Regions from separate parts of the Soonwooa sp. T0.1_25 genome, predicted to be linked through region 2. Evidence: riboswitches for the same ligand, from Rfam matches in the RefSeq annotation. Region 2 holds a riboswitch; each other region holds the start of a gene.
What was found. Region 2 has a riboswitch for cobalamin ahead of AC23MB_RS03375 (T9SS type A sorting domain-containing protein). Riboswitches for the same ligand answer to the same signal wherever they lie in the genome.
Positions count from the first base shown of each region.

Region 1 (4,290 bases), 150 kb from region 2:
TCCAAAGTCGACTTGTTACTTCCCATATTACCTTCATTTAAAAGATAGAAACCTTTGATGGCGGTATTTTGAGGTGGTTCTAGACCAGATTCTACTTCGGGGCGAACAATAACATCATCCGTTCGACAAGAAAAAATCAACAATAAAAGTGAAAATGAAAAATATAGTTTTAGATATTTCATAAAGTGTAATTAAGGATAAGACGGAAACTTCTGCCAGGCATCGGAAAATTGATAACCACGTCGTAATACTGATTGAAAATATTGTTCAGCTCCAAACTTGCTTTAAACTGCTGCTGCTTCCATCGGAAGATTTTTTGCACCGACAAATCGTGCGTATACCAAGGTTGCACATAGTTGTACTTAATATTATCTTGGTTAACATCATAACGCTCGCCAACATAGATTGCGCTGTAGTTAAAACTCCAATCTTTATAGTCCGCCATCATCGTGAAAGTCCCACTGTGCCACGGCGTATACGGAATTTGATTTTTATAAAACGTATCTTCAGGATCGCTAACATCCTGCGCTTTTTGATAAGTGTAGGAAAGCAATGGTTTTAGTTTTACATTTCCAATTTTAATAGTAGACTGTAGGTTAACGTCCACACCTCGGATCTCTACACGTCCAAGATTCATCATCAACCAACGGAACATACTACCATTAGGCGCTGCAACAATTTTGTCCAAAACTTCATTGTAGTAAGCATCAGCTTTTAAATAAAATTCTTGAAAAAAATCATTTCTAAAATTTTTATGATAGGTAAAACCGACATCGTATTGCGTGGTATATTCCGGTTTCAAATAGGTATTTCCGATGTTGGTATAATACAAATCATTAAAAGTTGGCATTCTAAAAATCCGTTTATAAAAAGCTCTTAACGTTAAATCTTTAGTATTGAAAGGCTGATAAGCAGCATAGAAAGCAGGCGTCCACTCTCGTCGGTCTGGAGATTTCGCATTTTTCTCAACATTTTCGTGCACGAAAGTTCCTAGAAGACTTCCCATAAAACGCAGTCGATTCCATTGATAAGTCGACGCTAAAGCCACCAAATTGGTATAACGTGTAGGGTATGAAAAGTTGATTAAATTGGCATCTAAATTATTAAACTGGAAATCACCATTTAAGCTGATATCCCAACTCGGTGTAATCGTGTAGATGTTAGAAGAACTAACGTAAACTTCACGTTGGATGTAAGAATTCTCGAATCTGATCACATATTCTGTACGCACCGTGTCCGCATAATACGTGTAATCGTAAGCGAACTTGGCTTTAAGTTGGGTTTCGAATTTTGGAAAAAGTTTCTTTCTAAAAGTGCCTTGCACAAAGTAATTGTCATCCGTCATCCTAGAACCACGAGCACCAAATCTACCGTTAACAATGGCCGCAGGAATGCCACGGTTAGAGTTATAGGCGTAACCACGAATATTCCAAGTTCCGTTACGGATTATTCCATTTATTGTGGTTTCAAAACGTTTGGCTTTAATATCCGAATCTTGTCTTTTTGCAATCGTGTCATACGCAATCGCGCCATCTGGATATCTTTTGAAATAGCGAAACTTATACACGCCATCACTTTCCAAATATTCAGAACTAAAACTAAACGCAATTTTGTCTGACAATTTTTGCTCTAGCCTAAAAGAAGGATTAAATAATTGTATCGTGCCATTTTTGAGACGAATAGAAAGATTTGTTTTTTTGTTTCCAGTAAACGAAGGTGTTTTGGTTTGAAGATAAATAGCACTTGCAGAAGCAAAATCCTTTGCCGGTTGGAAGATTTCACTTTTTTGACCATTATATAAGGAAATACCTTCGAGATCATCTAAAGAATAACGCCCCAAATCGACCAAACCATTTTGTGCATTTCCGAGCTGGATACCATCATAAAAAACGCCAACATGTTGGCTTCCCAAACTTCGTACATTAATAGTTTTTAGACCACCAACGCCGCCATAATCTTTGATCTGGACTCCCGAAAAATAACGTAAAGCATCCGCAACCGATTGACTGCTCAAGCGTTGCAAGTCTTCTCCACTTAAGGTTTGTGCAGGAATTACATCTTTCAAATCGCGTTTGAAAAGAATAACTTCCGTGATTTCTTTTTTGGAAATACTATCTTTACTCTGTCCAAAAACTAAAGACATCACAAAAAAAGCCACAAGAAATGCCGCTTGAAAAACCGATAAAAAAAGTCGTGTCACCATTAGCTCATTTAGAATAATGATGACGCTAATGGAAAATAAGAATACAAAGCAACAGCGCAAAAACTGCACAGTAACTTCGTTGTTCTAGGCTTTATTCCACGAAAGCGTCAAACGTTAAACATACTGGCAGGTCTTCTGACTTACTTCATTTTTGGAATCCTTCCCATTCTAAGAACAGTGGATATTGTTACCAAAAACCTTGCGTGAAGCTTACAGCAGCGGGTCTGTCTGGGATTTTCACCCAGTTCCCTTTTAAAGCTTTTTATAGCTCACCAGTTTTGCAAAAGTATTAAATTTTTATTAAACAAGAAAGCCTTTTTCGTTAAAGTCCAAAATCACAAATAATTTTCCTAATTTTTAAATTATTCTAGAAAAATTTATCTAATGTAATAACATTTGCTTTGTACAAAAACAGCATTTAAAAGAAATAAATTACTTAAATTGTATTTACTTTTATAACACAAAAAATCGCACAAACATTATAATGAATTATCTTGCACACTCCTATTTATCCTTTACTGACGGGCAACTTGTCGGGAATATGATTGCAGATTTCATCAAAAATAATGAGCGCGAAAATTTCCCTTTAGAAATTCAAAAAGGCATCAAACTACATCGCGCCATTGATAGTTTCACCGATACACATCCAGCAATTTCGCAAGCAAAAAAAGTATTTAGTCCTTTGGTAAGGCTTTATGTAGGGGCTTTTGTTGATGTTGCGTTCGATTATTTTGTGGCGCACTCTATTTCGGATGGAGCACTTTTTGAACATTCCCAAAAAGTCTACAAAACACTTTGGCAATATGAAGAATGGCTTCCAGAAAATTTTAAAATTATGCTCAAAAAAATGGAAGAAGACAATTGGTTGTACAATTATCGCGAAGATTGGGGCATCAAATTTAGCACGAAAAATGTCCTCAACAAAGCCAAATATTTGGAAAAAGACATTCCCGTTTTTGAAGCATTTTTGAGCCATAAAAAAGAAATCGGAAAAGAATTTGAGATTTTCTTTCCCGATATTAAATCTTATCTCGATACTTTGGATTTAAAAATTTAAAGCTTCGACAAATATCTTTCTTCGATAATATTAAGATGATGAATATTGTGACCAACAATCAGTTTTCCGATAGTTTCAACACTTAAAGCATTGCCGTTGGCTGCACCTTTTAGCTGCAAAACTTCTTCTGACAAATCATCAAAAAATAAGATACTTCCTTTTCTGACAAAAGAAAATTCGTCGATGAGGTTTTCCAGGCTTCTATCATTTGCATGAGAATTTTTAGCCCAAAGTTCTTCATCAAAACCTGGCAATTCTGTTTGATCTTGCCTTGCAAAAGTCATGGCACGATACGCAAAAACTTTCTCGGTATCTATTAAATGTTGTAATAATTCTTTGAGTGTCCACTTGCCATTGTCATAAGCAAAAAGTCCTTGTTCCTCAGTCAAATCACTGAAAATACCAAAAGTTTTTCCGCCCGAAGTGTCTAGAGCATCAATCCATTCTTCATCTGGAACCAAATCCAAATAGCGCTGGATGTATTTTTCGAAATCTGTCATAGTTATAGTTTTTGAATATTATTTAAAGATAACAATTATTCGTTAACCCATTCGAAAAAATTAACTTCATCATATTTTTTGAAGCCACAGGAAGGATATAATTGGTTACCAATTTCGTTTTGCTTACCTGTTTCCAGCAACATTCCACATGCATTTGTATCGCGACAAAGCTCTTTGGCTGCTTCTAGTAGAGCTTTAGAATAAGATCTTCCTCTGTAATTTTCATCGACAAATAAATCGTTTAGCAACCAATATCGCTGCATTCTTGTAGACGAAAAAATAGGAAATAATTGTACAAAACCTACCAAATTATTTTCGAATTCCGCAACAAAAATTTCGGATTCTTTATTTTTTATTCTTTCTGTTAAAAAGCTTTTTGCAGCTTCGATATCCGAGTTTTTATGATAAAATATTCGATAGTTGTCAAATAATTTTGACAGAGCATCCAAGTCTTTTATATCAACTTTTCTAATCATCTTAATCTGTTAAATCGTCTTCTGAATCGGCATCTTCGTCATCTTCGAATTGCT
Region 1 is NZ_JBYFBZ010000002.1:199,532-203,821, forward strand. Features, by position in the region: gene AC23MB_RS04030 (YncE family protein) at 1-182, opposite strand, end outside; gene AC23MB_RS04035 (TonB-dependent receptor plug domain-containing protein) at 179-2,203, opposite strand; cobalamin riboswitch at 2,312-2,495, opposite strand; gene AC23MB_RS04040 (acyl carrier protein phosphodiesterase) at 2,688-3,260, shown strand; gene AC23MB_RS04045 (DinB family protein) at 3,257-3,760, opposite strand; gene AC23MB_RS04050 (GNAT family N-acetyltransferase) at 3,796-4,236, opposite strand; gene AC23MB_RS04055 (barstar family protein) at 4,238-4,290, opposite strand, start outside.
Region 1: it holds a riboswitch for cobalamin, as region 2 does, so the genes downstream of both, AC23MB_RS04035 (TonB-dependent receptor plug domain-containing protein) here and AC23MB_RS03375 (T9SS type A sorting domain-containing protein) in region 2, are expected to answer to the same signal.

Region 2 (4,290 bases):
ATAACACGCCTTTTGCTTTAAAACTTGATAAATTCGTGATGGAAACTTATCCAGGAAGTTCGTCGCCATCAGCGTACGAATCTCATGTACAAATTATTGATGAAGGCAAACAAACACCTTATAAAATCTATATGAACCACGTTCTTAATCATAAAGGTTACAGATTTTTCCAAGCGAGTTTTGACCCAGATAGAAAAGGGACTATTTTGTCTGTTAACCACGATTATTGGGGGACTTTAATCTCGTATATCGGTTATGGATTTTTGTTCGTAGGGATGTTTGTCACAATGTTCTGGAAAGGTTCTAGATTCTGGAATCTTAACAAAATGCTGAAAGATGTCAGCAAGAAAAAAGCTAAAGTAGCTGGTGCTTTATTATTGTTTTTAAGTTTAGGACTTAATGCACAAAAAATTGAAACCCATTCGACATCGGATGGTAGCAAAGATAATGTGTCAGCGCCTAAAACTAATAATCCTGCGCCAACTTCTAAAATGAATACCATTTCTGCAGATGATTTGGTGAAGAATATTCAAATTGATAAAGAGCACGCGGAGAAGTTTGGGCATATGCTGGTGCAAAGTTATGAAGGTCGTATACAACCGGCTAACACGCAGGCGATAGACATTTTGCATAAATTAACCAACCGCGATCACTTCCAACATTTGGATGCTAACCAATGGTTTTTAGCAGCCACAATCGATCCAATGTTTTGGGCTCAGGTTAATATTATTAAAATCGAAACTCGAGGAAAAGTTGGCAGAGATTTAGCAAAAATTACTAAAGCTAATGATGACAGTTTTACAAGTTTAGTGAAATTATTCCCAGCTGATAAGAACGGAAATCTTCGTTTCGTTTTGGAAGACGAATATAATGCGGCATTCCGTAAAAAGCCAGTTGAAAAGACAAAATTCGATGAAGCGGTTATTAAACTAAATGATAAAGTTCAGGTTCTTAATGCGTTGATGTCTTATCAATATTTCCGTGCAGTACCTGTTCAGAATGACGCTAACCACACTTGGAATTCGGTGATGACAGCGGATTTCGAAATGGATAAAAATGCGCAAGATGTTCTTGGTCCATATCTGTCAAGTGTTCTTCTTGCAACACAAAACGGAAATTGGAAAAAAGCAGACGAAGAGTTAGCAAAAGTTGAAGCTTATCAACACAAATGGGGAAAACAAGTTATTCCGCCCGATGCAAAAATAGAATTAGAAGTTCTTTTAAATAAATTAGATATCAACTTTAAGTTGTTGATTTTCTATACAATTTTAGGTAGTGTCTTGTTGATTTTTGCTTTTATTGAATTATTCAGACCAAGCAAGGTTTTAAATAAAATCGTTAAAGGATTAATCTATCTAGGAGCAGTTGGTTATTTCTTCCACTTCTTAGGATTAATTGCAAGATGGTATATCTCTGGTCACGCCCCTTGGAGTAATGGTTATGAAGCGATTATCTTCATTTCGTGGGTTGGTATCTCGGCAGGTTTCGCATTGTACCGAAATTCGAATGCATTAATTCCTGCAGCAGGATTCTTGGTTGCGGTTGTTATGATGGGATTTGCGCACGGTGGTGCAGCTTTGGATCCTCAGATAACGCCTCTTGTACCAGTTCTTAAATCTTATTGGTTAATTGTGCACGTTGCGATTATTGCATCGAGTTATGGTTTCTTCTCATTATCGATGTTGATTGCCGTAATATCTTTGATTTTCTACATTATTGCATCACCAACAGTTTTCAAAAAACATAATGATACAACTTTAAAAGAATTGGCGATCGTTAGCGAAATGTCTTTAAGTATTGGTCTTGTTGCACTTACAGTTGGTAACTTTATGGGTGGTATTTGGGCTAACGAAAGTTGGGGACGTTATTGGAGCTGGGACCCGAAAGAAACTTGGGCTTTCATCTCGATTATGGTTTATGCCTTTGTATTGCACATGAGATTGGTCCCTGGACTTCGCGGAAGACATATTTTCCATGTAATGACTATGATTGCATTCTGTTCTATGGTAATGACTTATTTTGGTGTTAATTACTACCTGACAGGTCTTCACTCGTATGCTAAAGGAGATCCTATTCCGGTTCCGCTTTGGGTATATTTAGGATTGTTATTCATGGCGACTTTGTCAGTGGTGTCTTACTTTAGATATAAAAGTTTACACAAAAGTCTTTTAATTAAAAAAGATGAACGTACGCAAGATCAACCTTAATTTTAATTAATAAATTAATAAAGGCATGTCATTAATGATGTGCCTTTTTTAGTTTTAAAACTTCATAAAAAGCTTTATTTATGCTATCTTTGCGGCAATTAGGTTAAGATGTTTTTATCTTATTAAAAGAGAATTAGGTGTAATACCTAAGCTGTACCCGCAACTGTAAACTACAAAACTTGATGTCAAATCGTTGTCCACTGAAGTCATATTTGGGAAGGACGATATCAAGATGTGAGCCAGGAGACCTGCCTAATGTTGATACTTTCGGGGATAAAGATTATGGACATTCTGTCTTTTCATTACAACTCTTTGTGTGTAATCCCCAATAGTTTCGGGAGTTAAACTAATTTAATTTTTATATTTATGAAGCGGTTTTTTACCACGTTCAGCCTATTAGTTATGGGCGCAAGTGCAATGAATGCACAAAACATCAACTTTCCAGATGCTAATTTCAAGGCAGCAATTATCAAGGCTTATCCGGCGGTAGATGCTAACAAAGATGGACAAATTTCGGAGACAGAGGCTTTGACTTTGACGACGATTCGTAATCTTTCCAATTATCCTAATATCTATGATGCAACGGGAATTGAGTATTTTACAAATTTGACAGAGCTTAATTTGGGAGATCTTATTAATCTTAACAAAATTGATGTCTCAAAAAATACGAAAGTTACGACGCTTAATCTTCGTAATAATAAACTAACAGGCGTTTTGGATGTTTCGGCACTTGATAAAATAACGAATATCGAACTTAATAAAAATCAGTTGACTGGTATTATTTTTCCTCAAAACTCGAAGTTAAAAATCGTCTACATCAATGAGAATGCCTTGGCATCGATTGATTTGTCCGAGCTTAAAGATTTGCAACGTTTATTTTTGGTTAACAACAAATTGACGAGTTTGAATGTTTTACAAAATACTAACCTAGAAAGAATTCATATCAACAACAACCAGTTGACGACTTTGGATTTGTCTGGACTTACGAAACTTAATTGGTTTTCGGCTGACTCTAATCAATTAACGAATATTGCATTCAAAAATAATCCGTTGTTAAAAACGATTTTAGCGAAGAATAATCAATTAACTTCTTTTGATTTTATGGACGGAACGCTGAACAATGTGACGCTAATTAACGTTGAAGGAAATTCTAATTTTAATTTGATTAAAAAAGATTGTGAGGATCAAATTGTAAGTGTTCCAAATATAACGGTTGAGACTAATTGCGCTATGTCGGTTGATAATCAAACTGCGAATGGGATTAAAATTTATCCAACTTTAGTGAAAGATTTTATTAATGTTGAAGGAGATTTTAAAAATCCTAGTTTCCAAATTTTCAATATGAGCGGGCAGTTGCTGCAATCGGGAGTTTTAAATTTTTCAAAAATTGATGTTTCTAAACTTTCTAAAGCAACATATATTTTGGTTTTAAACACCAACGAAAAGCTCATTAAACAAAGCTTTATCAAACAATAAAAATTTAAAACGCTTTTTTAGGCGTTTTTTTTATGTTTTGTATTTTAAAAATATATATCTTTATGATATCAAATTAATATCAAAATTTCAAACACATGGAAAAAGTTTTAAAACCAATGTCTGGTTATCTTGCTTTATTAATAAGCGTAATCCTGTTTTTTGCAGGCGTAGGATTGTTTATTTATTCTATCGATTATAGCGTAGGATTGGGAGTTGTAGCGATTTTGATGGTGTTATTGTCATTCTTTTTTATGAAAGGATTAATGATCATCCAGCCCAACCATTCGCGTGTTCTTAATTTCTTTGGAAAATATGTGGGTTCTGTTAAGGAAAATGGTTTGTTTTTTATCAACCCTTTTTATTCATCACAAAGGATGAGTTTGCGTTCCGAAAACTTGCAAGGTCAAACACTCAAGGTTAATGATAAAATGGGAAATCCCATCGAGATTGGAGCAGTTATTGTTTGGAAAGTTGGCGATACTTACAAAGCAGCTTTCGATGTTGAACGTTATTTGGAATATGTGAGAACGCAAAGTGAAGCGGCTGTTCGTCACTTGGCGGTTAGTTTTCCTTATGATAATTTGGAGGACGAAAATGCTCCAATTAC
Region 2 is NZ_JBYFBZ010000002.1:52,168-56,457, reverse strand. Features, by position in the region: gene AC23MB_RS03380 (cytochrome c biogenesis protein) at 1-2,207, shown strand, start outside; cobalamin riboswitch at 2,291-2,477, shown strand; gene AC23MB_RS03375 (T9SS type A sorting domain-containing protein) at 2,610-3,683, shown strand; gene AC23MB_RS03370 (SPFH domain-containing protein) at 3,779-4,290, shown strand, end outside.

Region 3 (4,290 bases), on a different contig from region 2:
CGTTGTTCGCTGCATTAAAAACATTAAGAGCATATTTTCCGAAGAAATTATTAGTTGTGATGTACATGTTGTTTCCGTTAAATGCAATCGCTCTTGGTTGCTCAACTTGGAAAGTCGTCAACTTTTGGAAAGAATAACGATTGACAACCTCAACTTTATTAGAGTTATTAACAACCAAATAAGCTTTATCATTCTTAAAACCAAGTGTTTGTAAAACATCACCAAGGACTTGCTTATTATTATTTGCAGCAAAAATATTTTCGCTCATCGAAGCTAAATCTGGCGTAATGTAAGAAACTTCTCCTTGATTTTTATTAAAACTACCTTCGACACTTACAAGGATTCCGCCTTCATAAGCTCCTTTTGATACAATAACATCGTTATCATCCTTACATGCTGTCATAAACAACAAACTCGCTGCGAACACACTCGCAAATAGATTTTTAATTTTCATATATATATTTTTTAAAAGTTAAAATTCATGTTAACCGCAAAATTCCGTTTTGGCATGTAGTAAGCGTACACCGTTCTGTAGACTTCGGAAGTCAAATTATTGACTTTTACGCCAAGTTTTAAAGATTTAAGAACTTGAACATCCGCACCTAAATTAATAACGTAAAACGGATCCATTATATATTGTACAGACTCGTCACCATCACTGAAAATCTTAGAATTCCAGATAGATTGTAGATGCAATCCGAATATTTTATAATTAAAATTAGCCTCCAAACTCACTTTATGATAAGGCACGTAAGGCAATTGTTTTTTATTAGCTTGATCTTCTGATTTTGTAAAAGCATACGAAAGCATTGTACGATACGAGAAGTTTTGATACTTTTTTTCTAAACCTAATTGTGTTTCGACACCGTAAGATTTAACCTCGCCCGTGTTAGTCGCATGATACATTCCGTTTTTTCCGGGCACCCAACGCAACATATTTATAATATCCATATAATACGGCGTTACAGTAGCAGTCAAAGATTTCCATTTAAAATTGTTGGATACTTCAAATTGGTAAGAAGTTTCAGGTTTCAAATCTTCATTCCCACCTGGCTTCCAGTACAAATCATTAAAACTTGGTGCACGAAAATTTTTAGAAGCGCTAAATTTAATAGCGTAAAAATCTGCTACCGAATAATTACCCGCCACCGAAAAAAGGAATGGACTTTTTACCCCTTCCACAAATTCCTTCTTTGCGCCAACTTCCCAATTAAAATTTTTAATACTAAAATCTCGATACAATAACGCCGAAGAACCTTGTCGACGTTTAACAGAACCAATTCCAGTCTTAACACCTAAAGCTTCAATTTGACTAACCTCACCTAAAAAATTAAGTTCAGAATTTGCGTTTATTTGATATTTAAAATCATCTTTTAAAATGAATTGTTTCGTCCCGCCACCAGATTCGGAAGCAGCAAAATTAGAATTCATATAATATTGATAATCATCTTTAAGATGTGCAACTTTAAAATCGTTTTTAAAATTTTCATTCTTAAAATACCAACCAACAATACTTTTAAAACTTTGGCTTAAATACTTACTTGGTGTCGAAAATTCTGACAACAATGGATAATTTTGGATCGCATCAAAAATCTGACTTTGCGAGTAGATTTCGTTTTTATCATCAACTTTGTAAGCAAAACCTAAATTAACGCCAGTATTGTCATAAGCGCCATTTCGGTTGACATAATTTCTCTCTTCGACTTCGTAATTGTTTTTACTTCGGTTATGATTAACTGCAAATTGAAAGCTAAATTTATCGTTACTAAAACTAGTTTTCAATAAAGAATTTGAAGTTTCAAAAGACGCATACTCCGAAAAAACTTGCCCTTTAAAACCTTTATTATATCCAAACGAATTATTTAGGTGAATAGAGCCGCCAATAGCACCACTGCCATACAAAACACTTCCACCTCCGGATTTAACTGCGATGTTATCATAACCTAAAAGTGAAATATTATTGATATCGCCTTGTCCTAAAAACTGAGAATTAATGTTAATTCCGTTCCAAACAAAAGCGGTTTGCTGCGCTGTTGTTCCACGAAAAGAAGGCGAAGACACCATTCCACGGCCATTCTCTTTAATATAAATAGGCGTTTGGAAACTCAATAAATCTGAAAGTGAAGTGGCATTTTTGAGAACATCGTCCGATTTTATCACTTTAATTTTTGAAAAATTCTTAGCATTTTCAAATTGTGAATCAACGAAAACTGTGTCTATGACAGCTTCTTGGGCGAAACCAAAAACTGGAAAGATAAAACTAAAATTTAAAAAAAATCTCTTCATACTGATCACTTTTCTCCCGAAAGCCTTTTGTTAAGTTTAAACTTGGCAGGTCTCCTGACTTTCGTTGATTACATCCCTTCTCGTCAGCGACAATGGTCTTGATGCAATCTCTTTATACGATCTACAGTTGCGGGGACAGTTGAAGACTTACACTTCATTCCCTTTTAATTTCGGATTATTAAGCCCGAAAACCAATTTTGCAAAAATATGTAAAGTTTTTCTTTTAATTCAATTTATGATGAAAAGTATTTAATATAATAATCGTGTAGAGGTTTTGGAAAAGACTTTTGTTCGGCTTCAGTAAAACTAAAACTTAAAAAATCATTTTCAGTTTTTAGTTTATCAAAATCGGATTTATTTGGTATTAAAATTTTAGAAATCGAAATTTCTAAATTGCGATGTGTTAATTTATGTTGAATAACCTTCTCATGTTCTTCAATAAAATCAATTCCATTAAAATCTAAACTCTTTGGAAACTCAAACAATTTTTTCCAAATATCTGACGTGTCACGTTGTTTAACTAAAAACTGGTCATCATGATAAACGAATTGATAACTTAAGGCTAAATTTTCAACTTTTGTTTTTTTAAGTTTAACAGGAAATTGATTAATTTTTCCGATAGCAAACGCGTGACAATCATCTTGCAAAGGACAATCCGAGCAAAGTGGATTCTTGGGTTTACAAACTTCTGAACCCAGATCCATCATCGCTTGGTTAAAACAACCTGCATCTTTTTCAGGCATAATTAATTCTGCCAGTTCTGAAAAATATTGAAAAGCTCTAGAATTAGAAATATCAAAATCATCAGCAAATAACCTCGACAAGACGCGATAAAAATTACCGTCCACCGCCGCAACCTTCTCAAGAAACGAAATACTTGCAATCGCCGCTGCAGTGTATTTGCCAACACCTTTTAGTTTTAATAATTCGGAATAAGTCTTAGGAAATTCTGAATTGTAATCGACTACCAATTGCTTCGCCGCTTTGTGAAGATTAAGAGCACGAGAATAATAACCAAGCCCTTTCCAATAAAGCAAAACTTCCTCTTCATCTGCATTTGCAAGCGCATCAACATCAGGAAAACGCTCTACAAAATTGAGATAATGTTGCATACCTTGTTTGACTTGCGTCTGTTGTAACACGACTTCGCTAATCCAAATATTATAAGGATTTATACTTTTGCGCCAAGGAAGGTCACGTTTATGGGTTTGATACCATTTAAGTAGCTTAACGCCAATATAAAGAAAATCAGTCTTTTGTTTGTAAGTTTTCAAAAATATGTTTTATATTTGCACACCAAAATTATAAACAAAAAAGGAAATGACAAAGGCAGAATTGGTAAACATCATCTCAAATAAATTAGGCGTAGAAAAAAATGATACTCAGAAGGTTATCGAGGCATTCATGCAAGAGATAAGAACATCGATGTATAATGGAGACAATGTTTATCTAAGAGGTTTTGGATCATTCGTTATTAAAACTAGAGCGGCTAAAACGGGAAGAAACATTTCTAAAAATGTTGCAATTGAAATTCCGGCACACAATATTCCGGCTTTCAAACCATCAAAAACTTTTGTTGAAAAAGTAAAAACGAAAGTTGCAGTAAAGAACTAATTAAATTAATATTAACTTATAATAAAATTTCTAAATTATGCCAAGCGGAAAGAAAAGAAAAAGACACAAGGTTGCTACCCACAAAAGAAAGAAAAGAAGAAGACAAAACAGACACAAGAAGAAGAAGTAACATTCTGACGCTCAGTCATATAAATATAAATATAGTTGGTGTTTTTCGCCGACTATATTTTGTTTTCTACATACACAAGTACAACGCCAAATTGGCAAAAAATTGACTATTGATGTCTTTCGTAAAAGGCAATTATTAAAACAAAATTTATGAAGAAAGAATTAATCATTTCGCATGAGAATGATTCTTCACAGATTGCCCTGTTAGAAGACGGTAGATTGTTCGAGCTCCACGAGATCGAGTCAGAGTCTGACTTTGTC
Region 3 is NZ_JBYFBZ010000005.1:67,762-72,051, reverse strand. Features, by position in the region: gene AC23MB_RS08585 (DUF5074 domain-containing protein) at 1-454, opposite strand, end outside; gene AC23MB_RS08580 (TonB-dependent receptor plug domain-containing protein) at 466-2,286, opposite strand; cobalamin riboswitch at 2,314-2,497, opposite strand; gene mutY (A/G-specific adenine glycosylase) at 2,520-3,560, opposite strand; gene AC23MB_RS08570 (HU family DNA-binding protein) at 3,607-3,900, shown strand; gene AC23MB_RS08565 (Rne/Rng family ribonuclease) at 4,180-4,290, shown strand, end outside.
Region 3: it holds a riboswitch for cobalamin, as region 2 does, so the genes downstream of both, AC23MB_RS08580 (TonB-dependent receptor plug domain-containing protein) here and AC23MB_RS03375 (T9SS type A sorting domain-containing protein) in region 2, are expected to answer to the same signal.